DNA from 2 places in the Cellulomonas sp. HD19AZ1 genome. Region 1 is predicted to be linked to the other one. Evidence: riboswitches for the same ligand, from Rfam matches in the RefSeq annotation. Region 1 holds a riboswitch; the other holds the start of a gene.
The links. A riboswitch is a leader RNA that binds a small molecule or an ion and turns the genes downstream of it on or off. The one in region 1 is predicted to bind S-adenosylmethionine.
Positions count from the first base shown of each region.

Region 2: another riboswitch for S-adenosylmethionine. It lies ahead of E4A51_RS10355 (methylenetetrahydrofolate reductase); the one in region 1 lies ahead of E4A51_RS06645 (rhodanese-like domain-containing protein).

Region 1 covers NZ_SPHX01000003.1:80,755-92,310, reverse strand. Annotated here, with positions in the region: gene E4A51_RS06675 (hypothetical protein) at 1-509, shown strand, start outside; gene E4A51_RS06670 (LLM class flavin-dependent oxidoreductase) at 678-1,208, shown strand; gene E4A51_RS06665 (pyridoxamine 5'-phosphate oxidase family protein) at 1,353-1,871, shown strand; gene E4A51_RS06660 (aldo/keto reductase family protein) at 1,974-2,984, opposite strand; gene E4A51_RS06655 (hypothetical protein) at 3,100-3,597, shown strand; gene E4A51_RS06650 (O-succinylhomoserine sulfhydrylase) at 3,600-4,847, opposite strand; gene E4A51_RS06645 (rhodanese-like domain-containing protein) at 4,865-5,308, opposite strand; SAM riboswitch class I at 5,313-5,410, opposite strand; gene E4A51_RS06640 (GNAT family N-acetyltransferase) at 5,524-6,048, shown strand; SAM riboswitch class IV at 6,165-6,279, shown strand; gene E4A51_RS06635 (aminotransferase class V-fold PLP-dependent enzyme) at 6,317-7,759, shown strand; gene E4A51_RS18965 (GNAT family N-acetyltransferase) at 8,032-9,117, shown strand; gene E4A51_RS06625 (pentapeptide repeat-containing protein) at 9,267-9,872, opposite strand; gene E4A51_RS06620 (MaoC/PaaZ C-terminal domain-containing protein) at 9,927-10,829, opposite strand; gene E4A51_RS06615 (3-oxoacyl-ACP reductase) at 10,826-11,556, opposite strand, start outside.
Region 2 covers NZ_SPHX01000004.1:364,980-376,535, reverse strand. Annotated here, with positions in the region: gene hrpA (ATP-dependent RNA helicase HrpA) at 1-3,745, shown strand, start outside; gene E4A51_RS10395 (MSMEG_4193 family putative phosphomutase) at 3,790-4,494, shown strand; gene E4A51_RS10390 (DUF3090 domain-containing protein) at 4,514-5,077, shown strand; gene E4A51_RS10385 (SCO1664 family protein) at 5,074-5,856, shown strand; gene E4A51_RS10380 (chromosome condensation regulator) at 5,934-6,707, shown strand; gene E4A51_RS10375 (uridine kinase) at 6,773-7,447, shown strand; gene E4A51_RS10370 (hypothetical protein) at 7,602-8,438, opposite strand; gene E4A51_RS10365 (DNA-3-methyladenine glycosylase I) at 8,579-9,187, shown strand; gene E4A51_RS10360 (hypothetical protein) at 9,297-9,515, shown strand; SAM riboswitch class I at 9,678-9,784, shown strand; gene E4A51_RS10355 (methylenetetrahydrofolate reductase) at 9,867-10,952, shown strand; gene metE (5-methyltetrahydropteroyltriglutamate--homocysteine S-methyltransferase) at 10,949-11,556, shown strand, end outside.

The sequences.
Region 1 (11,556 bases):
CCGCCGGGTGGCTCGCCGGGGCGCTGCTGCTCCTGCGGCACGCGCCGTGGCGATCCGACGACCCCGTGGCGGCCCCCGCGGGTCCCGGGCGCGCGCGTCGTGCCGCGTACGCCGCCGCGGCTCTGGTGCTCGCCGTCGGGTCGCGCGCGGCGCTGACGCACGAGTGGAAGCCGCTCGCCGAGGCGGTGCGGCTGCACGACGACGTCGGCTCCGCGTTCGCGCCCAGCCTCGCGGCGCTCGTCGTGTACTACCTCGCCGAGGTGCTGGTGATCGTCACGCTGCTCGGCTACGGGCAGCGCTGGGGCGAGGCCGCGCGGGGGCGGAGCGACGTGCCGTGGGGCGGGTTCGTGCTCGCCGCCACGTGGGGGCTCGTGCACGTGCTGCTGCAGGGGCCCGCGGGCGGGGCGTACGCGATGGGGGCCGCGGTGCTGTACGGCGTGCTGCACCGCGCGGTGCGCGGTCGCCTCGGCCTGACGTATGCGCTCGTCGCCACCACGTTCGTGCTGTAGCGGGGCCCCGGGACGCCCGAGGGGTGACCGGGGGGTGGTCGCGGTGCGTGCGTCCGGCTATGGTGCCTCCATGTTCTCGGTCCGGGTGTGTTGTCGCTGAGCTGACGACCCCGCGCGCGTGCGGCTCCGCCCACGCGACGCACCCCGTTCGACCCGAGGGAACTCCCCGTGGCTCAGCCCGTTCTCGCGCCCGCCCGCGCGACCCGTCGTCCGTCCACCGCCCGTCCCGACGTCCCGCGCGTCGAGGTCGCCGGCCCCGCCCGCCGCGGCGTGGAGTTCCGGCTCGACGCCGACGCGCTCGACCCCACCACGATCGCCCTGGCCGCCGCGCGCGCCGACGTCGTGCACCTCGTCCACTCGGCCGCGCTGCCCACTCCCGCAGCCGTGCGCGCGCTGGTGAGCGTGCTCGAGGACGAGGTCCGCGCCGTCGGGCGCGACCGCGACGAGGTCCGCGTGGTCCTCGAGGTCGAGACCGTCGTCGCCGACGACGAGGCCGACGCGGCCCGGCGCCGCATCGCCGTCGCGTACGCCGAGGCGTTCTCCGGGCTGACGTGGTCGCCGTCCGCGACGTGGCTCGTCGCGCCGCGCGACGCGGTGCGCGCCGCCGCGCTCGATCTCGCCGCACGCGCGGGTGTCGACACGGTCGCGCTCGTGCTCGTCGGGTCGTCCGCGCGGCACGCGGACGCGCTCGGTCTGTGACGCACCGGCCACGCGGCCTGGGTGGACGGCCGGTCCCTCGGGCCGGCGCGTCGGTGCGGTCGCGCCCCGCGGGTGCGGCGCACCCCGCACGTGCCTAGCGTGGCCGGGCGGGCCACCGGGCCCGCGCGACGGACGGAGGGCACCATGGCCGGCACGACCTGGAACGAGCAGGACGACGCCCCGACGCACGACGAGGCGGTCGCCAAGGTCGGCGAGCTGCTGCGCGACCACCACCTCGCGATGCTCACCACCGTCGACGCCGACGGCGCGCTCGTGAGCCGCCCGATGGGTGTGCAGGACGTCGAGTTCGACGGCGACCTGTGGTTCTTCACGGCGCTCGACAGCCACAAGGTCGCGGAGATCCGCGCGGGCAGCCCGGCGAACGCGGCGTTCGCGGGGTCGTCGTCGTGGCTGTCGGTCTCGGGGACGGCCGAGGTGCTCAAGGACACTGCGAAGGCGCGTGAGCTGTGGGGGCCGGTGGCCGCGGCGTGGTTCCCCGACGGCCCGGAGACCCCGAACCTCGGGCTGATCAAGCTGCACGCGGACACCGCCGAGTACTGGGACAGCCCCGGCGGTCGCCTGGCGACCGTGATCAGCCTCGTCAAGGCGAAGGTCACGGGCGAGGCGTACGACGGCGGTGAGAACGCCACCGTCGACCTCTGACCGCGACTCGCCGGCACGTCCGCACGCACGACGCCCCGCCCCGGTGACCCGGGACGGGGCGTCGTGCGTCTGCGGTCGGTCCGCGGGCCGCGGCGCGGCGGGTCAGACCAGGCGCTGGGCGGGCGAGGCCTTCGCCGTCTCGGACGGGTCGGACACGACCACGTCGCCGAGCACCTCGTCGATGCGGGTCAGCACCTCGGCCGGCAGCGTGACGCCCGCGGCCTTGGCGTTGTCGTGCACCTGCTCGGGGCGCGACGCACCGATGATCGCGGCGGCGACGTTGTCGTTCGACAGCACCCACGCGATCGACAGCTGCGCCATCGTCAGGCCCAGCTCGTCGGCGATCGGCTGCAGGCCCTGCACGCGCTCGAGCACCTCGTCGCGCATGAACCGCGCGATCATCTTCGCGCCGCCCTTGTCGTCGGTCGCGCGCGAGCCCTCGGGCAGCGGCGCGCCGGGCTTGTACTTGCCGGTGAGCACGCCCTGCGCGATGGGGGACCACACGACCTGCGAGACGCCGAGCTCGCGCGAGGTCGGCACGACCTCGGGCTCGATGACGCGCCACAGCGCCGAGTACTGCGGCTGGTTCGACACCAGCTGCACGCCCAGGTCCTTCGCGAGCGCGTGACCCGCGCGGATCTGGTCGGCGGTCCACTCGCTCACGCCGATGTACAGCGCCTTGCCCTGGCGGACGACGTCGGCGAACGCCTGCATCGTCTCCTCGAGCGGCGTCTCGTGGTCGTAGCGGTGCGCCTGGTACAGGTCGACGTAGTCGGTGCGCAGGCGGCGCAGCGACCCGTCGATCGACTCGCGGATGTGCTTGCGCGACAGGCCGGTGTCGTTCGGGCCGCCGGGGCCGGTCGGCCAGTAGACCTTCGTGAAGATCTCGAGCGACTCGCGCCGCTCGCCGGCCAGGGCGTCGCCCAGCACGGACTCGGCGACCGTGTTGGCGTACACGTCGGCCGTGTCGAACGTCGTGATGCCGACGTCGAGCGCGGCGCGCACGCACGCCGTCGCGGTGTCGTTCTCGACCTGGGACCCGTGGGTCAGCCAGTTGCCGTAGGTGAGCTCGGAGATCTTGAGGCCGGAGTTGCCGAGGAATCGGAAGTGCATGCGCCCAGCCTCTCACCCGCGCCCGACACGGGCCCGCCCGTGCGTCCCCGTGGCCGGTGACGGGGGACGGGCCCGGCCCTGGTCGGGCCCCCGGCCCTGCGCTAGCGTCCCCGCCATGCGACCCCGACGACGCCTCGCAGCCCTCCTGCTCGCCCCGGCGGCGGCCCTGGTGCTCGCCGCGTGCTCCGACGGCGAAGCCCCCGCCCCGGGGCCGACGTCGCCCGTGGCGCCGAGGGCCGGGGCGGGGGCGTCCGAGCCGCCGTCCCCGGACGACCAGCGTGCCGTGCTCGCGCAGGCGGGCGACGCGACCGAGGCGTTCGCGGGCGCCGTCGCCGGCGGCGGGACGCAGCGCGCGACGCTCGCCGACGTGACCGCCGGGTCGTACGCGCCGCGCGTCGTGTGCACGTCGGACGACGGCGCGCCCGTCACGGTCACGGTCGTCGCCGACGGCGCCGAGGTCGCGTCGTCCGAGGCGCCGTGCGTGCCGCTCGTCCAGGGCGGCGCGACCATGGCCGACGGCCCGTCGTTCGACCTGCCCGGCGGGGCGGTCGACGTGACGGTGACGGCCGCGACCGACGCCGTGGTCGCGGTCGGCCTCGTCCCGGCGGGCTGACGTCAGCCCGTGAGCGTCGCGAGCGCCTGCGCGAGGTCGTCGCGCAGGTCCTCGACGTCCTCGAGCCCCACCGACAGCCGCACGGTCGCCTCGCCGATGCCGACCGCGGCGCGGCCCGCGGGGCCGAGCTTGCGGTGCGTCGTCGTCGCGGGGTGCGTGACGATCGACTTGGCGTCGCCGAGGTTGTTCGAGATGTCGACGACGCGCAGCGCGTCGAGCACGCCGAACGTGGCCTTCTTCGCGACGTCGGCGGGCGCGTCGGGCGGGACCGCGAGGTCGAACGTCACGACGGTGCCGCCGCCGGTCTGCTGCGCGCGCGCCAGGTCGTGCTGCGGGTGCGACTCCAGGAACGGGTACCGGACGCGCGCGACGCCGGGCTGCTCCTCGAGCCACCGCGCGAGAGTGAGCGCCGACGCCGCCTGGTGGCGCACGCGCACGCTCATGGTCTCCAGGCCCTTGAGCAGCACCCACGCGTTGAACGGCGAGAGCGACGGCCCGGTGTTGCGCAGCAGCGTCTGCACGGGTCCGCGCACGTAGTCGGCGGACCCGAGGATCGCGCCGCCGAGCACGCGCCCCTGCCCGTCGACGTGCTTGGTGGCGGAGTACACGACGACGTCGGCACCGTGCTCGAGCGGGCGCGAGAACACGGGCGTCGCGAAGACGTTGTCGACGACGACGGTCGCGCCGGCCGCGTGCGCGAGCCGGCTCACGGTCGCGATGTCGACGAGGTCCTGCATGGGGTTCGACGGGGTCTCGAAGAACACGACGTCGGCGGGCGTCGCGAGCGCGGCCTCCCACTGCGCGGGCACGTGCCCGTCGACGTAGTCGGTGCGCACGCCCCACTTCGCGAGGATCTCGTCGAAGATCACGACCGACGACCCGAACAGCGCGCGCGCCGCGACGATGCGCGAGCCGGACCGCACGAGCGCGGCCAGCGCGGTGAACACCGCGGACATGCCCGACGCGGTCGCGTAGCAGGCCTCCGCGCCCTCGAGCAGCCGCAGCCGCTCCTCGAACGTCGTCACGGTGGGGTTGCCGTAGCGCGAGTACAGGAAGCGGTCGACGTCGCCGGCGAACCCGGCCTCGGCCTGCGCGGCCGTCGCGTACGTGTACCCCTGCGTGAGGAACACGGCCTCGGACATCTCGCCGAACTCGGTGCGCACGAGCCCGCCGCGCACCGCGAGCGTGTCGGGACGCAGCGTGGACCGGTCGAGGCGGTGGTCGTCCCAGTCGCCCGGGCCCGGGGGCAGGTCGGGGGTCGCGCCGCTCACGGCTGGACCCACGGCAGGCCGTCGGCGCGCCAGCCGACGTGGCCGCGGTGGCCGTCGGGGCCCGTCGGACCCTCGAAGCCCTCGAGCACGTTGTACGCGGGCCCGTAGCCGGCCGCGGTCGCGGCCTGCGCCGCGCCGATCGAGCGCTGGCCCGAGCGGCACAGGAACACCACGGGCCGGCCGTCGCCCGGCGTGACGCCGGTCGCGGCGAGCTGCTCGAGGAACCGCGGGTTGGGCTGCCCGGACGGGTACTGCACCCACTCGACGAGCGCGGCCTGCCGGCCGACGGGCCGCAGGTCGGGCACGCCGACGTAGCGCCACTCGGCGTCGGTGCGCACGTCGACGAGCACGGCGTCGTCGCGCTCCTGCAGGATCTGCCAGGCCTCGGTGGCGGTGACGTCCCCGGCGTAACCGGGGGCGGGACGCGGCTGCACGGTCATGGTCCTCCCATCGTCTCTGGCGGTAGCACCCTGCGCCACGGTCGCCCGTGCGGGTTGCTGCGGCGTCGTCGAGCCAGATCTCTCGGCCGCTCTGGATGGTCGCGGCGATGCTACGCCCGACCGGGCGGCGTCGTCGCGGGCGTCTCACGGCGGGCGTCCCACGGCGGGCGGCGCGCCGCGCGGGCACGTGCGGCGCCGTGCCAGGGTGGGTGCCGATGGACGTCCCCGAGGGCTTCGCGCTCCGCCCCACGACCGCGGCCGACGTGCCCGCGCTCACGCGCCTGCTGCACGCCGCCTACGCCGACCTCGCCGCCGCCGGCCTGAACTTCACGGGCGCGACGCAGAGCGACGAGGTGACGGCGGCCCGCACGCTGGGCGGCGGCGCGTCCTGGGTCGTCGTCGACGCCGCCGGTGCGCTCGCGGGGACCGTCACGTGCAGCAGCCCGCCGAGCGGCGGGCTGCGCGCGCTGACGGCCGCGGCGCGCGCGCCCGGCCGGGTGTGGCTCAACCAGCTCGCGGTCCGTCCGGACCTGCGTGGGCGCGGCCTGGCGTCCGTGCTGTGGGGTGCGCTGCGGTCGTGGGCGGTCGACCGCGGCGCGGGCTCGGTGGGGCTCGACACGGCCGTCCCGGCGCGCGGGCTGCGGCGGATGTACGCGCGTTGGGGGTTCGCCGAGGGCGACGTGGTCCAGTGGCCAGGCAAGGCGTACCGGAGCGTCGTCATGGTGCGCGACCTGCCCTGACGTCCGGTCCGGGCCGGTCTGCTCGTCCCTCGAGGCGAGACGTCGCGTCTCGCATCCCGAGAACTGCGGCGCGTCGCCGTTGACACGCGCCGGACCCCGCACCGATCCTCGACCCAGGTCAAGAGTGTCAGCGCGAAGCCCCGGCTCGCTGGCCGGCAACCCTCCAACCGCGGTGGGGTGCCCCGGGTGACGACCTGGTCGCGCGCCGTCCGGCGCCGGCAAGCGCGGGACCGGCCGGTCCCGAGGGACCCGTACCGGAGGTACCACCATGACCACCGTCACCGAGCTGCTCGCGTGTGCCGACGAGGCGTCCGGCGCCGCCGTTCCCACCGGCCCTGCCGTGCTCGACCCCGGCCCGCTGCTGCCCGTCACGGGAGCGTCCACGACCGTGCCGCTGGTCGACGGCACGAGCCGCACGTACGCCAACCTCGACTGCGCGGCGAGCGCGCCCGCGCTCGCGTCCGTCGCCGCACGCGTCGCCGAGGTGCTGCCCCTCTACGCGTCGGTGCACCGCGGCGCCGGGTACCTGTCGCAGGTGTCGACCGCGCTGTACGAGGCGTCGCGGCAGTCGATCGCCCGGTTCGTCGGCGCGCGCGAGGACGACGTCGCGATCGTCACGCGCAACACGACCGACTCGCTCAACCTGCTCGCGGGCGTCGTGCCCGAGGGTGGGGCCGTGCTCGTGCTCGACGTCGAGCACCACGCCAACCTGCTGCCGTGGGTGCAGCGCAGCACGGGCGCGCGCGCCGGCACCGGCCGGGTCGCGACGGTCCTGCCGATCGCGGAGACGGTCGCCGCGACGCTCGACGCGCTGCGCGACGAGCTCGCACGCCGCCCGTACGCCCTGCTCACGCTCACCGGCGCGTCGAACGTCACGGGCGAGTCGCTGCCGCTGGACCGCGTCGTCGCGCTCGCGCACGCGGCCGGCACCCGCGTCGCCGTGGACGGCGCCCAGCTCGTGCCGCACCGCGGGTTCTCGCTCGCGGCCTCGGACGTCGACTACGTCGCGTTCTCGGGCCACAAGACGTACGCGCCGTTCGGCGCCGGCGCGCTCGTGGGGCGCCGCGACTGGCTCGACACCGGCACGCCGTACCTGGCCGGCGGCGGTGCCGTGCGCGACGTGCGCACCGACCGCACCGTCTGGCAGCCCGCCCCCGCGCGCCACGAGGCGGGCTCGCCCAACGTGCTCGGCGCGATCGCTCTCGCGCAGGCCTGCGACACGCTCGCGGCGCTGCCCGCCGGTGCGCTCGAGGCGCACGAGCAGGCGCTGCGCGAGCGGCTCGTGGCCGGCCTCGAGGCGATCGACGGCGTGCGCGTCGCGCGCATCTGGCCCGACGCGGTCGACCCCGTGGGCGTCGTGACGTTCACGGTCGGGGACCTCAACCCGGGGCTCGTCGCCGCGTACCTGTCCGCCGAGCACGGCATCGGCGTGCGCGACGGGCGGTTCTGCGCGCACCCGCTGCTCGCGCGCCTCGGCGCGTCGCACGGCGCGGTGCGCGCGTCGGTCGGTGTCGGCACGACCGTCGAGCACGTCGACCGGCTCGTCGCGGCGCTCGCGACGCTGCTGACGGGCGGCCCGGCCGCGTCGTACGAGGTCGTCGACGGCTGCTGGACCGTCGCCGACGACACGCGCCCGCTGGTCGAGGTCCGCGGCCTCGACCACCTGGCCGCGACCGCGGCCGCCGCCTGCGGCCCCGCGCTCGACGACTGACCCCCACCCCGCGAGGGGTCGATCCAGCCCCACCCGGGGGTGGTGACCCCACCCCCGGTGTGGTGAGAGCTCGATCCACCCCACCCTTGGGTGGTGAGAGCTCGATCCACCCCACCCTTGGGTGGTGAGAGCTCGATCCACCCCACCCTTGGGTGGTGAGAGGTCGATCCAGCCCCACCCTGCACGGGGTGAGAGGTCGATCCAGTCACCTCTGCCGGGCACCGCGGAGAAATGACGCCACGCCTGACCGGGGCGCCCGCGAGGATGGGCGCGTGCAGCACGATCTGACCCTCGAGGGCCACGGCGCCCGCCTCGTCCCGCTCACGCGCGAGCACGCCGCGGCGCTCGCGGCGTTCGTCGACGAGCGCGTCTGGCGCGGCATGACGACGCCCACGCCGCGGGGCGTCGACGACCTGCTGGGCGTCGTCGAGACCGCGCTCGCGACGCCCGCGCGGTACGCCTTCGCGGTGCTCGTCGACGGCGAGGTCGTCGGGTCGACGTCGTTCTACGACGTCGACCTGCGCATGGGGCGCCTCGAGGTCGGGCACACGTTCTACGACCCGCGCGTGTGGGGCACGCACGTCAACCCCGCGTGCAAGCTCCTGCTCATGACGCACGCGTTCGAGACGTGGGAGGTCGCGCGCTGCGCGTACCGGGTCGAGGCGCGCAACGCCCGCTCGATCGCCGCCGTGACCAAGCTCGGCGCGCGGCCCGAGGGCCGGTTGCGCGGGCACCGCGTCGCGGCCGACGGCACGCGCCAGGACTCGTTGTACTTCTCGGTGCTCGCCGACGAGTGGCCCGACGTCCGCGCACGGCTCGTGGACCGGCTCGCGGGGCACGACGTCGCCGACGGCCGCACGTCGGTGCTGCTGATCGGCGGCCGCTCGGGCGTCGGCAAGTCGACGGCCGCGGCCGCGGTGCACGACCTGCTCGTCGCGCGCGACGTGCCCCACGCGCTCGTCGAGGGCGACGCGCTCGACCTCGCGCACCCCGCGCCGTGGGAGCACGGCGTCGCGGCCGCGAACCTCGCCGACGTCTGGCGGCGCTACCGCGCGCTCGGGCACCGCCGCCTCGTCTACACCAACACGGTCAGCGTGCTCGAGACCGAGACGCTGGCGGCCGCCGTCGGGGACCGCCCGCACGTCACGTCCGTGCTGCTCACGTCGTCCGACGCGACAGCGCGCGAGCGCCTCGCGCGCCGCGAGCAGGGCGCGTCGTACGACGCCCACGTGGCGCGCTCCGACGCCGCGGCGGCTCGGCTCGAGCAGGCCGCTGGGCCGCACGTGCACCGCGTGCCCACCGACGGCCGCACGCCCGCCGAGGTCGCGGCAGACCTGGTCGCGCTCGCGGGCTGGTGAGCACGACGACGACCGGGCGCTGACCGCGGGCCGGCATCCGCGGATCGGGGGACCGGGACCGGGGTACCGGGATCCGCGCCCGGGACCCGTCGACCGGGGCCCGGGGGCCGCGACCCGCGGCTGGCTCCCCCCAAGCATGGCCGGCGCAGTCAGTCCTCGACGACCAGCCCGACGTGGTGCGCGAGCAGCGGCGCGAGGTCGTACAGCTGGTCGGTGCTGACCCGTGCCCCGCCCAGCCCGCCCACGCCGTCGACCGCGCGCAGCCGCGCACCGCGCAGGTCGCACGCCGTGAGCCGCGACTGCGAGGCGTCGAGGCGCCGCACGTCGCAGTCGACCACGACGAGCCTGCCGACCCGGGCGTGGCTGAGGTCGAGGTCCCCGAGCGTCACGCCCTCGAGGCGCAGCTCGTCGACCGTGGACTCGCGCAGGTCGAGGTAGTCGACCTTGCCGCCGGTCACGCGCACCCGGGTCCAGCTCGACCCGAACGCGCTCAGCGCACCGATCCGCACGTCGGCGAGCGTCGTGTCGCGCCACGTCGACGACGGTGCGCGCAGCGTGCCCGCGCGCACGGCCCGCCACGTCGAGTCGAGAACGCGCGCGCGGTCCAGGTCGACGTCGTCGAGGTCGCAGTCCTCGACCGCGCACTCGAGGAAGCGCGCGCCGGTGGCGTCGCGGCCGCGCAGGTCGAGCCCGCGGAACGCCAGGCCGTCGAGGTCGGCGTCGGGCTCCAGGTCGTACGCGTCACCGGTGAGCATGGACCGACCTTCCCACGCGCGTCGGACACCGGAGGCCGGACGTCCCGCCGGCAGTCAGGGGGTGATCGGCGTGACCGTGCCCGTCAGGTGCGGCTTGCCCGACCGCGGGTGCCACACCGCGAACGCGTGGCCGTCGTCGTCGCGCGCGACGCGCACGTCGGGCGTCGCGGGCAGCAGCACCGGCGCCGCGAACTCGACGTCCCACGCGAACGCGTCGCCGCGCGCCGCTCCGACGTCGGCCAGCGCGCGCGACGCCGTGAACATGCCGTGCGCGATGGCCCGGGGGAACCCGAACGCGCGCGCGGTGAGCGGGGACAGGTGGATCGGGTTCCGGTCGCCCGAGACCGCCGCGTACCGCCGGCCCGTGTCGGCGGGCAGCTCCCAGCGGCCCGTGCGCACCGGTGGCGTGAAGGCGGCACGCTCGGCCCCGCCGTCGTCCCGGCCGTCCGGCAGCCGCACGCCCTTGGCGAGGTACGTCGAGACGCCGCGCCACGCGACGTCGCCGTCGGCGGCGACCTCGGTGACGAGGTCCACCTGCGTGCCCGACCGGTGCGGCCGCAGGTCGCGCGCCCACGCACGGACGCCCAGGCGGTCGCCCAGGAGGAGCGGCCGACGCTGCTCGACGCGGTTCGCCAGGTGCACCATGCCCAGCAGCGGCAGCGGGAAGTCGTCGCGCACCATCACCGCGGTCGCCACCGGGAACGCGAGCACGTGCACGAACCCCGCGGGCAGCGCGTCCGTCGCCGGCTCGCCCAGCAGATGCTGGTATGCCGTGAGGTGGTCGACGTCGGCGCGCACGTCGTCGACCGCGTAGGTGACCTCCGGCAGCGTCCAGCCGCCACCGCCACCGCCACCGCCACGCCGGCGCGCGGACGCGACGAGCCCCCGCGCGTACAGCCCGCCGAGCCCCGGCACCCGCGGCAGCGCGACCAGCGCGTCCGGCGCGCCGCGCGTCACCGGCCCACCAGGTTCTGCCCGCAGACCCGCAGCGTGCGGCCCACGACCCCGCCGGCCGCGGGTGACGCGAGGAACGCGATCGCCTCGGCGACGTCGACCGGCTGGCCGCCCTGCTGCAGCGAGTTCAGGCGCCGTGCGACCTGCCGCGTGAGCGCCGGGATGCGCGCGGTCATCTCGGTCTCGATGAACCCCGGCGCGACCGCGTTCGCGGTGCCGCCGAACGGCACGAGCAGCGGCGCGGTCGCGCGGACCATGCCGATGACACCGCCCTTGGACGCCGCGTAGTTGGTCTGCCCGCGGTTGCCCGCGATGCCCGACGTCGACGCGAGCGACACGATGCGCGGCGCGTCCGTGAAGTCGCCCGACGTCAGCAGCGCCTCGTTGATGCGCAGCTGCGACGCGACGTTCACCGCGAGCACCGACGCCCACCGGTCCTCGCCCATGTTGGCGAGCAGCTTGTCGCGCGTGATGCCCGCGTTGTGCACGACGACGTCGAGCCGCCCGTGCCGCGCCGTGGCGTGCGCGAGGATCCGCTCGCCCGCGTCGGGCGCGGTGACGTCGAGCTGCAGCGCCGTGCCGCGCACGCGGTTGGCGACCTGCGCGAGCTGCTCGCCCGCGGCCGGGACGTCCACCGCGACGACCGTCGCGCCGTCGCGCGCCAGCACGTCGGCGATCGCGGCACCGATGCCGCGCGCCGCACCGGTGACGACCGCGACCTTGCCGGCCA
Region 2 (11,556 bases), on a different contig from region 1:
GCTCGTCATCACGTCGGCGACGATCGACTCCGACCGGTTCGCGCGGCACTTCGGCGCCCCGCCGAGCGACGAGCACCCCGACGGCGTGCCCGCACCGGTCGTCGAGGTCAGCGGCCGCACCTACCCGGTCGAGATCCGCTACCAGCCGCTGTCCCCCGACGACGGCCCGGATCGTGACGTGGTCACCGGGATCACCGAGGCCGTCGACGAGCTCATGGCGGAGGGCCCGGGCGACGTCCTGGTGTTCCTGTCGGGCGAGCGCGAGATCCGCGACGCCGAGGACGCGCTGCGCGGGTCCCTGGGACCGCGGGTCAGCGACCCGCGGCACGCGCTCGGCGTGGACGTCGTGCCGCTGTACGCGCGGCTCTCGGCCGCCGAGCAGCGGCGCGTGTTCGAGCCGCACACGCGCCGTCGGGTGATCCTCGCGACCAACGTCGCCGAGACGTCGCTGACGGTGCCGGGCGTGCGGTACGTCGTCGACCCCGGCACGGCGCGCATCTCGCGGTTCTCCAAGGCGACGAAGGTGCAGCGGCTGCCGATCGAGCCGGTGTCGCAGGCGTCCGCCAACCAGCGGTCCGGGCGCTCGGGCCGCGTCGCGCCGGGCATCGCGATCCGGCTGTACTCGCAGGAGGACTTCGAGTCCCGCCCCGAGTACACCGAGCCCGAGATCCTGCGCACGTCGCTCGCGTCGGTGATCCTGCGGATGATCGCGGTGGGCGTCGTGACGTCGCCCGACGAGGTCGTCGACTTCCCGTTCGTCGACCCGCCGGACGTGCGCTCGGTGCGCGACGGCGTCGTGCTGCTCACCGAGCTCGGTGCGCTCGAGGAGCGGCGGGGCCGCACGCAGCTCACCGAGACGGGGCGCGCGCTGGCACGCCTGCCGATCGACCCGCGCCTCGCGCGCATGGTCGTCGAGGCGGGGCGCCGCGGCGTCGCGCGCGAGGTGCTCGTGGTGACGGCCGCGCTGTCGATCCAGGACCCGCGCGAGCGGCCCGCCGAGCAGCGCGAGACCGCCGACGCGATGCACCGCCGGTTCGCCGACCCGACGTCGGACCTGCTGACGTACCTCAACCTGTGGACGTACCTGCGCGACCGGCAGCGCGAGCTGTCGGGGTCCGCGTTCCGGCGGCTGTGCAAGGCCGAGCACCTGCACTACCTGCGCGTGCGCGAGTGGCAGGACGTCGTCGCGCAGCTCCGGCAGATGGCCAAGGACCTGGGCTTCGACGCCAAGGGCGCGCCGGTGCCCGCGTCGTCCGACGTCCCCGCGGCAGCGGGCCACGGCCGCGACGGGCGTCGCGACGGCGGCCGGCACACCCCGACCGGTGCGCCCACGCAGGAGTCCGCCGAGCGCACCGGACCCGACGGCGTGCAGACCCGCTGGTCGTGGGACGGCGACGCGATCCACCGCGCGATGCTGCCCGGCCTGCTGTCGCAGGTCGGCATGCAGCTCGTCACCGACGTCGCCGCGGGCGCGCCCGCCAAGGGCCGCGACGGCAAGCCGCGCCGCCCCGACGCGCGCGCCCGCAACGAGTACCTCGGCGCGCGCGGTGCGCGGTTCGCGATCTTCCCCGGCTCGGGGCTGGCGCGCCGCCCCCCGTCGTGGGTCATGGCGGCCGAGCTCGTCGAGACGTCGCGCCTGTGGGCGCGGGACGTCGCGCGCGTCGACCCCGCGTGGGTCGAGGAGGCCGCCGCGCACCTCGTGAAGCGCACCTACTCCGAGCCCGCGTGGTCCACGCGCCAGGGCGCGGCGATGGTCGACGAGAAGGTGCTGCTGTACGGCGTGCCCGTGGTCGCGCAGCGGCGCGTGCTGCTCGCGAAGATCGACCCCGAGCACGCGCGCGAGCTGTTCCTGCGGCACGCGCTCGTGCAGGGCGAGTGGACCACGCACCACCGGTTCTTCCACGAGAACCGGCGGCTGCTCGCCGAGGCCGAGGCGCTCGAGGCGCGCGCCCGCCGCCGCGACCTCGTGGTCGACGACGACGCGCTGTTCGACTTCTACGACGCGCGCGTGCCCGCCGACGTGGTCTCGGCACGGCACTTCGACCGGTGGTGGAAGGACGCACGCCGCGCCGACCCCGACCTGCTGACGTACACGCGTGACCTGCTGGTCGGCGAGGACGCCGCCGACATCGACGAGCAGGCATTCCCGTCGCGCTGGCCGCAGGGCGACCTGTCGTTCCCGCTGACGTACCAGTTCGAGCCCGGCACCGAGGCCGACGGCGTCACCGTGCACGTCCCGTTGTCGCAGCTGCCGCGCGTGCGGCCCGAGGGCTTCGACTGGATGGTGCCCGGCATGCGCGCCGAGCTGCTGACCGCGACGATCCGTGCGCTGCCCAAGCCCGTGCGCGTGCAGCTCGTGCCCGCGCCGGACGTCGCGCGCGCGGTCGACGCGTGGCTCGACGAGAACGCCGCGACCTGGGAGGACACGGTGCGCGCGGCCGACGCGGCGCCGTCGTTCCGGGAGATGTTCGCGCGCGCCGTGCGGGCGCTGCGCGACGTCGAGGTGCCGCCCGACGCGGTCGACGAGGACCGCCTGCCGGCGCACCTGCGCATGACGTTCCGCGTGGTCGGCGACCGCGGCGGCGTGATCGACGAGGGCACCGACCTGCTCGCGCTGCAGCGCCGCAACGCGGACCGTGCGCAGGACGCCGTCGCGTCGGCCGTGCGCACCGCCGTGCGGGCCGCGATGGAGGAGGCCGCCGCGCAGGCGGGGGTCGCCGCACCCCCGACGGCCGCGGACCGGCCCGCGGCGGACGGTGCGTCGCGGCGGACCCCCACGACGCCCACGCCCGCGACCGCCCGCCCGCAGGCCGCACCCGCCCCGACGCTCGAGCGCACGGGCCTGACGACGTGGCCCGCCGACCTGCCGGGCGCGCTGCCCGACGTGGTCGAGGCGCCGTCCGCCGCGGGCGGGGTCGTGCGCGCCTACCCGACGCTCGTCGAGGAGGGCACGGGCCCGCGCGCGGGCGTCGCGCTGCGCGTGCTCGCCGACGCCGCCGCGGCCGAGTCCGCCGCGCGCCGCGGCCTGCGCCGCCTGCTGCTGCTCGACGTGGGCCTCGCGACGCCCCGCGTGACGTCGCGCTGGACGGGCACGCAGGCCCTCGCGCTCGCGGCGTCGCCGTACGCGTCGACCGACGCCCTGGTCACCGACGTGCAGCTCGCGGCCGTCGACCGGATCATGGCCCGCCACCTGGGCGGCCGGCCCGTGCGCGAGGTCCGCGACGCCGACGCGTACGCGGCGCTGCGCCAGGCCGTGCGCGACACGCTCGAGGACGATGTGCACCGCGTGGTCGCCGACCTCGTCGCCGTGCTCACGGCGTGGCGCGAGCTCGACGCCGACGTGCGCGGCTCGGCGAGCCTCGCGCTGCTCGCGACCGCGCAGGACCTGCGCACGCAGTCCGCGGCGCTCGTGCACGACGGGTTCGTCTCCGAGGTCGGCGCCGACCGGCTGCCCCAGCTGGTCCGGTACCTGCGCGCGGCGCGGCACCGCCTGGCCAAGGCCGCCGAGAACCCGCAGCGCGACGCGGACCTCGCGTGGCAGGTGCAGGACGTCGAGGACCTGTACGTCGCCGCGCGCGAGCGAGCGCGCACCGCGTCCCCCGACCCGGCGCGGGACGCCGCGCTCGACGACGTGCGGTGGCTGGTCGAGGAGCTGCGCGTGAGCCTGTTCGCGCAGCAGCTCGGCACGCCCGTGCCGGTCTCGCCGACGCGGATCAGGAAGGCGCTCGCGGCGCTCGGTGCGTGACGTCGCGCGGGCGCGCGGGCGGCCTCGCTGCCTAGGCTGACCGGATGGCCACCGTCCTGCTCGTCCGCCACGGCCGCACCGACGCCAACGTCCGGGGGGTCCTCGCCGGGCGGACCCCGGGCGTGCTGCTCGACGACGTCGGGCACGGCCAGGCCGGGCGCACCGCCGAGCGGCTCGCGGTCGTGCCGCTCGTCGCGGTCGTGACGAGCCCGCTGGAGCGGTGCCGGCAGACGGCGGACGCGCTGCTCGCCCGGCAGGCCGGCACGCCGACGCTCACGGTCGACGACGCCCTCACCGAGTGCGGGTACGGCGACTGGCAGGGCCGGTCGCTCGCGGACCTGGCGCGCGAGCCGCTGTGGGCGACGGTGCAGTCGTACCCGTCGGCCGTGACGTTCCCCGGCGGCGAGTCGCTGGCCGGCATGCAGGCGCGCGCCGTCGCGGCGGTGCGCGCGCACGACGCCGCGGTCGAGCGCGAGCACGGCACCGGCGCGGTGTGGGCGGCCGTCAGCCACGGCGACGTCGTCAAGGCCGTCCTGGCCGACGCGCTCGGCCTGCACCTCGACCTGTTCCAGCGCCTCGACGTCGGCCCCGCGTCGGTGTCGATCGTCCAGTACGGGCCCGGGCGCCCGCGCGTCGTCACCACGAACAGCTCGTCCGACGACCTCGGCTGGCTCGCGGCCGCCCGCCCCGCCGACGACGCACCGGTCGGCGGCGGCGCGGGTCACGTCTCGACCGACGCGACGCGCTGACCGTTCGTACACTCGAAAGATGACCACCCGCGTCCACGAGTTCGACTGGCCGGACCGCGTCGTCGTCGGCACCGTGGGCCGCCCCGGCGAGCGCACGTTCTACCTGCAGGCGCGCATGGGCGCCCGGTCGTCGAGCGTCGTGCTGGAGAAGCAGCAGTCCGCCGCGCTCGCCGACCTCATCGAGGAGCTGCTCGACGACCTCGCGAACGACGCGGACCACCCCGTCTCCGTCCCGCGCGAGACCCCGCCCGAGCTCGTCGACGACGACCCGCTGGACCCGCCCGACGACGCGCTGTTCCGCACCGGGACGATGCGCCTGGGCTGGGACCCGCGCACGATGCAGGTGGTCGTCGAGGCGTTCCCGCTGCAGGAGGCGCCGGACGACGACGACCCGCTGGCCCTCGCGGACGCCGACGAGGACGAGCCCGAGGAGGCCCTGCTGGTGCGCATGCCGGTGGGCACCGCGCGGGCGTTCGTGCAGCGCACGCGCCGCGTCGTGGGCGCCGGGCGACCCGCGTGCCCGCGGTGCGGCCGGCCGGTCGACCCGGACGGTCACGTGTGCGACCCGCTCGACGGCGCGTGACCGACCCGGACGACGCGCACGACGTCGACGCCCTCGACGGCGAGCTGGTGGTCGTCGGTCGCGTCACCACGGCGTCGAACGCGACGTTCGTCGGCACGGTCGGCGGCGTGCAGGTCGTCTACAAGCCCGTCGCGGGCGAGCAGCCGCTGTGGGACTTCCCCGACGGCACGCTGGCCCGGCGCGAGGTCGCGACGTACCTCGTGTCGCAGGAGCTGGGCTGGGACGTCGTGCCGCGCACGTGGCTGCGCGACGGGCCGCTGGGCCCGGGCATGGTGCAGCTCTGGCAGGACACCGACCCGGAGCAGGACCCCGTCGACGTGGTCCCGACGACGGCTGTGCCACCCGGGTGGCGCACGGTCCTCGAGGGCGCCGACGAGCGCGGCCGCCCGGTGGCCGTCGTCCACGAGGACTCCCCCGCGCTGCGCCGCATGGCCGTGCTCGACGTGCTCGTCAACAACGCCGACCGCAAGGGCGGGCACGTGCTGCCCGTCGCGGGCGGCCACCGGTACGGCGTCGACCACGGCGTCACGTTCCACACCGAGCCCAAGCTGCGCACCGTGCTGTGGGGCTGGGTGGGCGAGCACCTCGACGCCGACGAGCGCGCGGGCGTCGAGCGCGTGCGCGACGGCGTGCACGGTGCGCTGGGCGACGAGCTGGCGGCGCTGCTGGACGGGGCCGAGGTCGACGCGCTGGTCGCGCGGTGCGAGCGGCTGCTCGCGAGCGGGCGGTTCCCCGGGCCGGAGGCGGCGTCGTCGCCGGTGCCGTGGCCGCTGTTCTGAGCCGGCCCGCCGCGCACGCGCGGTCCCGCGTCGCCGCCGGACGCCGGCACTCGGTCGCGGTGACGCCCGATGGGTCCGTGCTCACGGCCGGCCCGCCGGGCGCCGAGGAGCGACGCACCGCGGACTGGCGGGACGTGGTCGCCGTGGCGGCCGGCAACGTGCACACCGCACCCAACACGGGTCGCTCGCACACCGTCGGGCTGCGGGCGGACGGCACGGTCCTCGCCGCGGGCTGGGACCGCGACGGGCAGTGCCAGGTCGGCGACTGGTCCGGCGTGGTGGCCGTGGCGGCCGGGTGGCGACGCACCCTGGCGGTGCTCGTCGACGGGACCGCACGTGCCGCGGGGCGGCGCGCCGAGGGCGCTGCCGACGTCGAGGGGTGGCGCGACCTCGTCGCCGTCGCGGCGGGCGACTGGCACTCCGTCGGTCTGCGCGCCGACGGCACGGCCGTCGCCACGGGCAACGACCGCCGCGGCCAGTGCCGCGTCGGCCGCTGGCGCGACCTCGTCGCGGTCGCCGCGGGGTCCCTGCACACCGTGGGCCTGACGCGCGACGGGAGGGTCGTCGCGGCCGGCAGCGCGGGGGCGGGTGTCGCGGAGGTCGGCACCTGGTGCGACGTCGTCGCCGTCGCGGCCGGCAGCCACCACACCGTCGGGGTCACCGCGGACGGGCGCGTGCTCGCCGCGGGCGACGACGGCCGCGGGCAGTGCGACGTGGCGGCGTGGCGGGACGTCGTGGCCGTCGCCGCGGGCTCGACGCACACGCTCGGCGTGCGGTCCGACGGCTGCGTGCTGGCCGCCGGCTCCGCCGAGGACGGTCGGTGCGACGTCGGGGACTGGCGGGTGCGCTGAGCCGACCCGCCGTCGTGCGCGGCGATCGGGCGGGCCGTCGCGCGCGACGGTGGCACGATCGCTGCATGGAGCACGACGCGCTGGCCGTCGTCGCCGGGCTGGTGGTCGCGGCGGCGCCCGGCGCCCGCGCCCTGGTCGCGGTCGACGGTGCCGGCGGCAGCGGCAAGACGACGTTCGCGGCGCACCTCGCCGAACGTGTGCGCCAGCGACGCCCCGTGCTCGTGGTGCACGCGGACGACTTCCTCGCACCGCCGCACGTACGCCACGCGCGCGGCCGGTACTCCCCGGAGGGGTTCTGGCTCGATGCGTACGACGTGCCGGCGCTCGTGCGTGACGTGCTCGACCCGCTGGGTCCCGGCGGTGACGGGCGCTACCGCCCGACGCGCGACGACGGCCTCGCAGCGCCCGGCGTCGCGCTCGTGGCACCCCCCGCTGCGGTCGTGCTGGTGGAGGGCACGTTCCTGCTGCGCGACGGGCTCGCCGACCGCTGGGACGTCGCGGTCCACCTCGACGTGCCGCTCGCCGAGGCGACGCGTCGCATGGCAGCACGCGAGGGCCGTGCGCCCGACGACCCGGTCTGGGAGCGCTACGCGGGCGCGCAGCGGCTGTACGCGCGGGCCGCGCACCCGCGCGGTCGTGCGACCGTCGTCGTCGACACGACCGACGTCACCGCGCCGCGGGTGTGCGCGCTGAGGACGCCGGGCCCGCGAGCGACGGGCGGCACGCTCGGCCGGGCGTAGGCCCCGGTCTCGGACGACCCTCCCGGCGCTCCCGCAACGACGCCGACGGACACGCCCACGGTCGACGGACACCCGCGCGCGCGTGTCCGTCGACCCGTACGGCTGTCCGTCGACAGATGGTCGCCCATCGACGGGCCGCGGCCACGGCCGCCCGTCAGGAGGCGGGCTCGACCGGGCCGTCGCGACCGGCCAGCAGGTCGCCGCACGACACCTGCTGCGCCGTGGTGACGACCGGGTCGTCCGCCGCGGCGCCCGTCGCGACCTGCTCGGCCGCGCCGTTGCGCGCGGTGCGCCCGCCGTCGCCCAGGTCGACCCACGTGCGCGTGACCGTGAACGTGCCGCCGTCGGCGCTCACGGCGTCGAGGCCCGCGAGGCGCAGCGCACCGCCGTCCTGCGTGCAGCCGACGCCGGTGCCCTGGCCCGCGAACCCGCGGTCGAACGTGTACGCCTGGCCCTGCGCGTTGGTGGGTGCCACGAGCCCGCAGTCGACGACCGACCACAGCCGGGCCTCGCGCCCGAGGTCGACGAGCACGACGGGGATCGCGTCGGCCTGCACGCGCTGCACGACGGCCGACGCGGGCACCGGGCTCGCCGAGTCGATCGCGGCCGAGAACGTCGCGCCCGACGCGGTGGTGATGCCGATGCGACGGTCGGCGCCGCCCGTGAGCCACGCCTGGTCGGGGCGTCCGTCGCCGTCGACGTCGACGACCTCGCGGACGTCCGCGCCGGCGGGCGGTCCGTCGCCGGTCGGGGCGCAGCCCGCGGTCGCGGTGGGCGACGCGGCCGGGGTCGCGCTCGGGCTCGTCGCCGTGGTGGGCGTGGTGGCGGCGGGCGTCGGCGACGTCGTCGGGGCCGCCGCGTCGTCGCCGTCGCCGCGCGTCAGCAGCAGCGCGACGACGACGCCGACGAGCACGACGACCGCGACGGCCCACGGCCACCAGGGCGCGCGGCGCGCGGGACCGGGGGTGGCGGGTGCTGCCGGTGTGCTCATGCAGCCCTGCCTACTCCGGTTGCCCCGGGCACGCACCTCAGACGGATCCGGGCCGCCCCCAGACCCGGGTGACGATCCGCGCCGCACAGGTGCCCGGCCGGTCGCGTCGAGGTGTCGGCGGGACGCGCCAGACTCGGGCCATGACGACCACCGTCCCCACCCCCGACGCGACGCCCGCCGCACCGCCGGCGCAGGACGAGCCGTTCCGGTGCTTCGGCTCCGGCGACCCGGTGTACGCGGCCTACCACGACGAGGAGTGGGGCGTGCCGGTGCACGACGAGCACGCGCTGTACGAGCGCATCTCGCTCGAGGCGTTCCAGTCGGGGCTCTCGTGGCTGACGATCCTGCGCAAGCGCGAGGGGTTCCGGGCCGCGTTCGCGGCGTTCGACCCCGAGGTCGTCGCGACGTTCGGCGAGGACGACGTCGCGCGGCTCCTCGCGGACGCGGGGATCGTGCGCAACCGCGCGAAGGTCGACGCGACGATCGCGAACGCCCGCGCGCTGCTCGCGCTGCACGACTCCGGCCGCACGCTCGACGAGGTGCTGTGGTCGCACGCGCCCACGGCGCCCCGCGAGCGCCCGCGCAGCTACGCCGACGTGCCCGCGCGGACCGCCGAGTCGGCCGCGCTGGCCAAGGAGCTGAAGTCGCTCGGCTTCCGGTTCGTCGGCCCGACCACCGCGTACGCCGCGATGCAGGCGTGCGGCGTGGTCGACGACCACCTCGCGGGGTGCGTCGTGGTGGCCGGGTGACGCCGCGTCCCCCGGGTGGCGCGCGCGCTGCTCCGGCGGGGTGACGCGTGGGGTGAACAAGCGTCCGGCGGCCGACGGGGCCCTTCCCACCGCCGCTAAGGTCGCCCCCATGACCCACCACGCGCACCCGGACGGGCAGCACGACCCCGTGCAGGCCGCGCACGAGGCGTGGTGGACGGCGGGCGAGCCCGACCCGCAGGTGCTCGCGGCCGTCCACGAGGGCCTGCACGACGTCCCCGTGATGACCCCGGCGACGTCCTGGTTCGGTCTGCCGCACCAGCGCACGGCACGCGAGGCGCTGCCCTCGCTGCACCGCCGCCGCCGCTGACCCCTGCCGTCCACCCGGCGTCGCCCCGGGCGGTCGGCGCGCGACGAGCTGTACCGACCCACTCCGGCCCGTCGGAGCCGGGAGGGCCGCCGACCGAACGAAGTCGTCTCACTGAACGAGAAGCGCTGTCCGCCATCCGGGCATGGCCGCTAGCATCGTCGTCGACCATCCAGAGCGGCTGAGAGACCTGGCTCCGCGACGCCGCAGCAACCCCCCTCCCTGCGAGGGTGTGGGTGCTTCCGCCAGGAACGATGGAGTGACGATGACCGTCTGCGCCCTGGCGACCGACCCCTCGTGCAGCCCGTGCTGCCCCGTGAGCGCACGCACCGCGTGCCTCCCGGGCCGCACCCGATGACCCTCGTGGCCGAGGTCGAGGCACCCGCCCCGCCGCCCGCCCGGGCCGCCGGGCGGCGCGCCGAGCAGGCGGGCGCCCTCGACCGGCCCACCGTGTCCTTCGAGCTCTTCCCGCCCCGGAACCCCGACGCCGCGCCGCGGCTGTGGCGCACGGTGCGCGAGCTCGAGACCGTCGAGCCCGACTTCGTGTCCGTGACCTACGGCGCGTCGGGCCGCACGCGCGAGACCACGCGCGTGCTCGTGCGGCGCCTGCTGCGCGAGACGTCGCTGACCCCGATCGCGCACCTGACCTGCGTGGGCACCTCGCGCGACGAGGTCACGACGATCGTCGAGGAGTTCCTCGACGAGGGCGTGCGCTCGTTCCTCGCGCTGCGCGGCGACCCGCCCGCGGGCGAGCCGGACTGGCGCCCGCACCCCGACGGCGTGCACACCGCCGCCGAGCTGGTCGAGCTGCTCCGCGAGATCGAGGGCCGCCGGTGCGGCCGCTCCGCGTCGCAGGCGGTGCGCGCCCGCGTCCGCCCGCTGTCCGTGGCGGTCGCGGCGTTCCCGCGCGGCAACCACGCGACCGGCGGCACACGCGCGCAGGACGTGCAGGCGCTGCTCGCCAAGCAGGAGGCGGGCGCCGACTTCGCGATCTCGCAGGTCTTCTTCGACGCCGAGGCCTACCTCGGTCTGGTCGCCGAGGCGCGCGAGGCCGGCGTCACCATCCCGATCGTGCCGGGGATCATCCCCACCACCGACCCGGCCCGCCTGCTGCGCGTGCAGGAGCTGACGGGCGTGCCCGTGCCGCAGCGCCTGCTCGACCTGCTCGGCGGCACCGACGACCCCGCGGAGCGCCACCGGCGCGGCACGCGCGCCGGTGTCGACCTGGTCAACGGCGTGCTGGACGGCGGCGCGCCCGGCGTGCACGTCTACACGTTCAACACCCACGAGGCGGCGCTCGACCTGCTCGACGGCGCCGACCTCGTCGGCGGACGGCGCACCACCGTCGCCGACCCCGCCCCGCCCACGACCACCGCACCCACGACCCCGGCCGCGCCCACCGGCGCCGCCTCGACGACTCCGCGAGGGAACCTGTCATGACCAGCACCACGCCCGCCGCGCCGGCCACCCCGGCCTTCCCCACCGGCTCCGTCCTCGGCTACCCCCGCATCGGCCCGCGCCGCGAGCTCAAGAAGGCCCTCGAGGCGTTCTGGGCCGGCCGCACGACGGCCGACGAGGTCGAGGCCGTGGCCGCCGACCTGCGCCGGCGCACCCGCGCCCGCCTCGCCGAGCTCGGCCTCGCGACCGACGCCCCCGCGATCCCGAGCGCGTTCTCGTTCTACGACCACGTGCTCGACACGGCCGCGCTCGTCGGCGCCGTGCCCGCCCGCTTCGCCGACCTGCAGGACGCCGACGGGCGCCTCGACCTCGCCGGATACTCGACGGTCGCGCGCGGCCGCGGCGACGACCTGCCGCTCGAGATGACCAAGTGGTTCGACACGAACTACCACTACCTGGTCCCCGAGATCGGCCCGGGCACGGCGTTCCGCTACGCGTCGGACCGCCCGGTCGCCGAGTTCGCCGAGGCGCTCGCCGACGGCGTGCTCACGCGGCCCGTCGTCGTCGGCCCCGTGACGTTCCTCGCGCTCGCGAAGCCCACCGAGGACGCGCCCGCGGGCTTCCACCCGCTCGACCGGCTCGACGA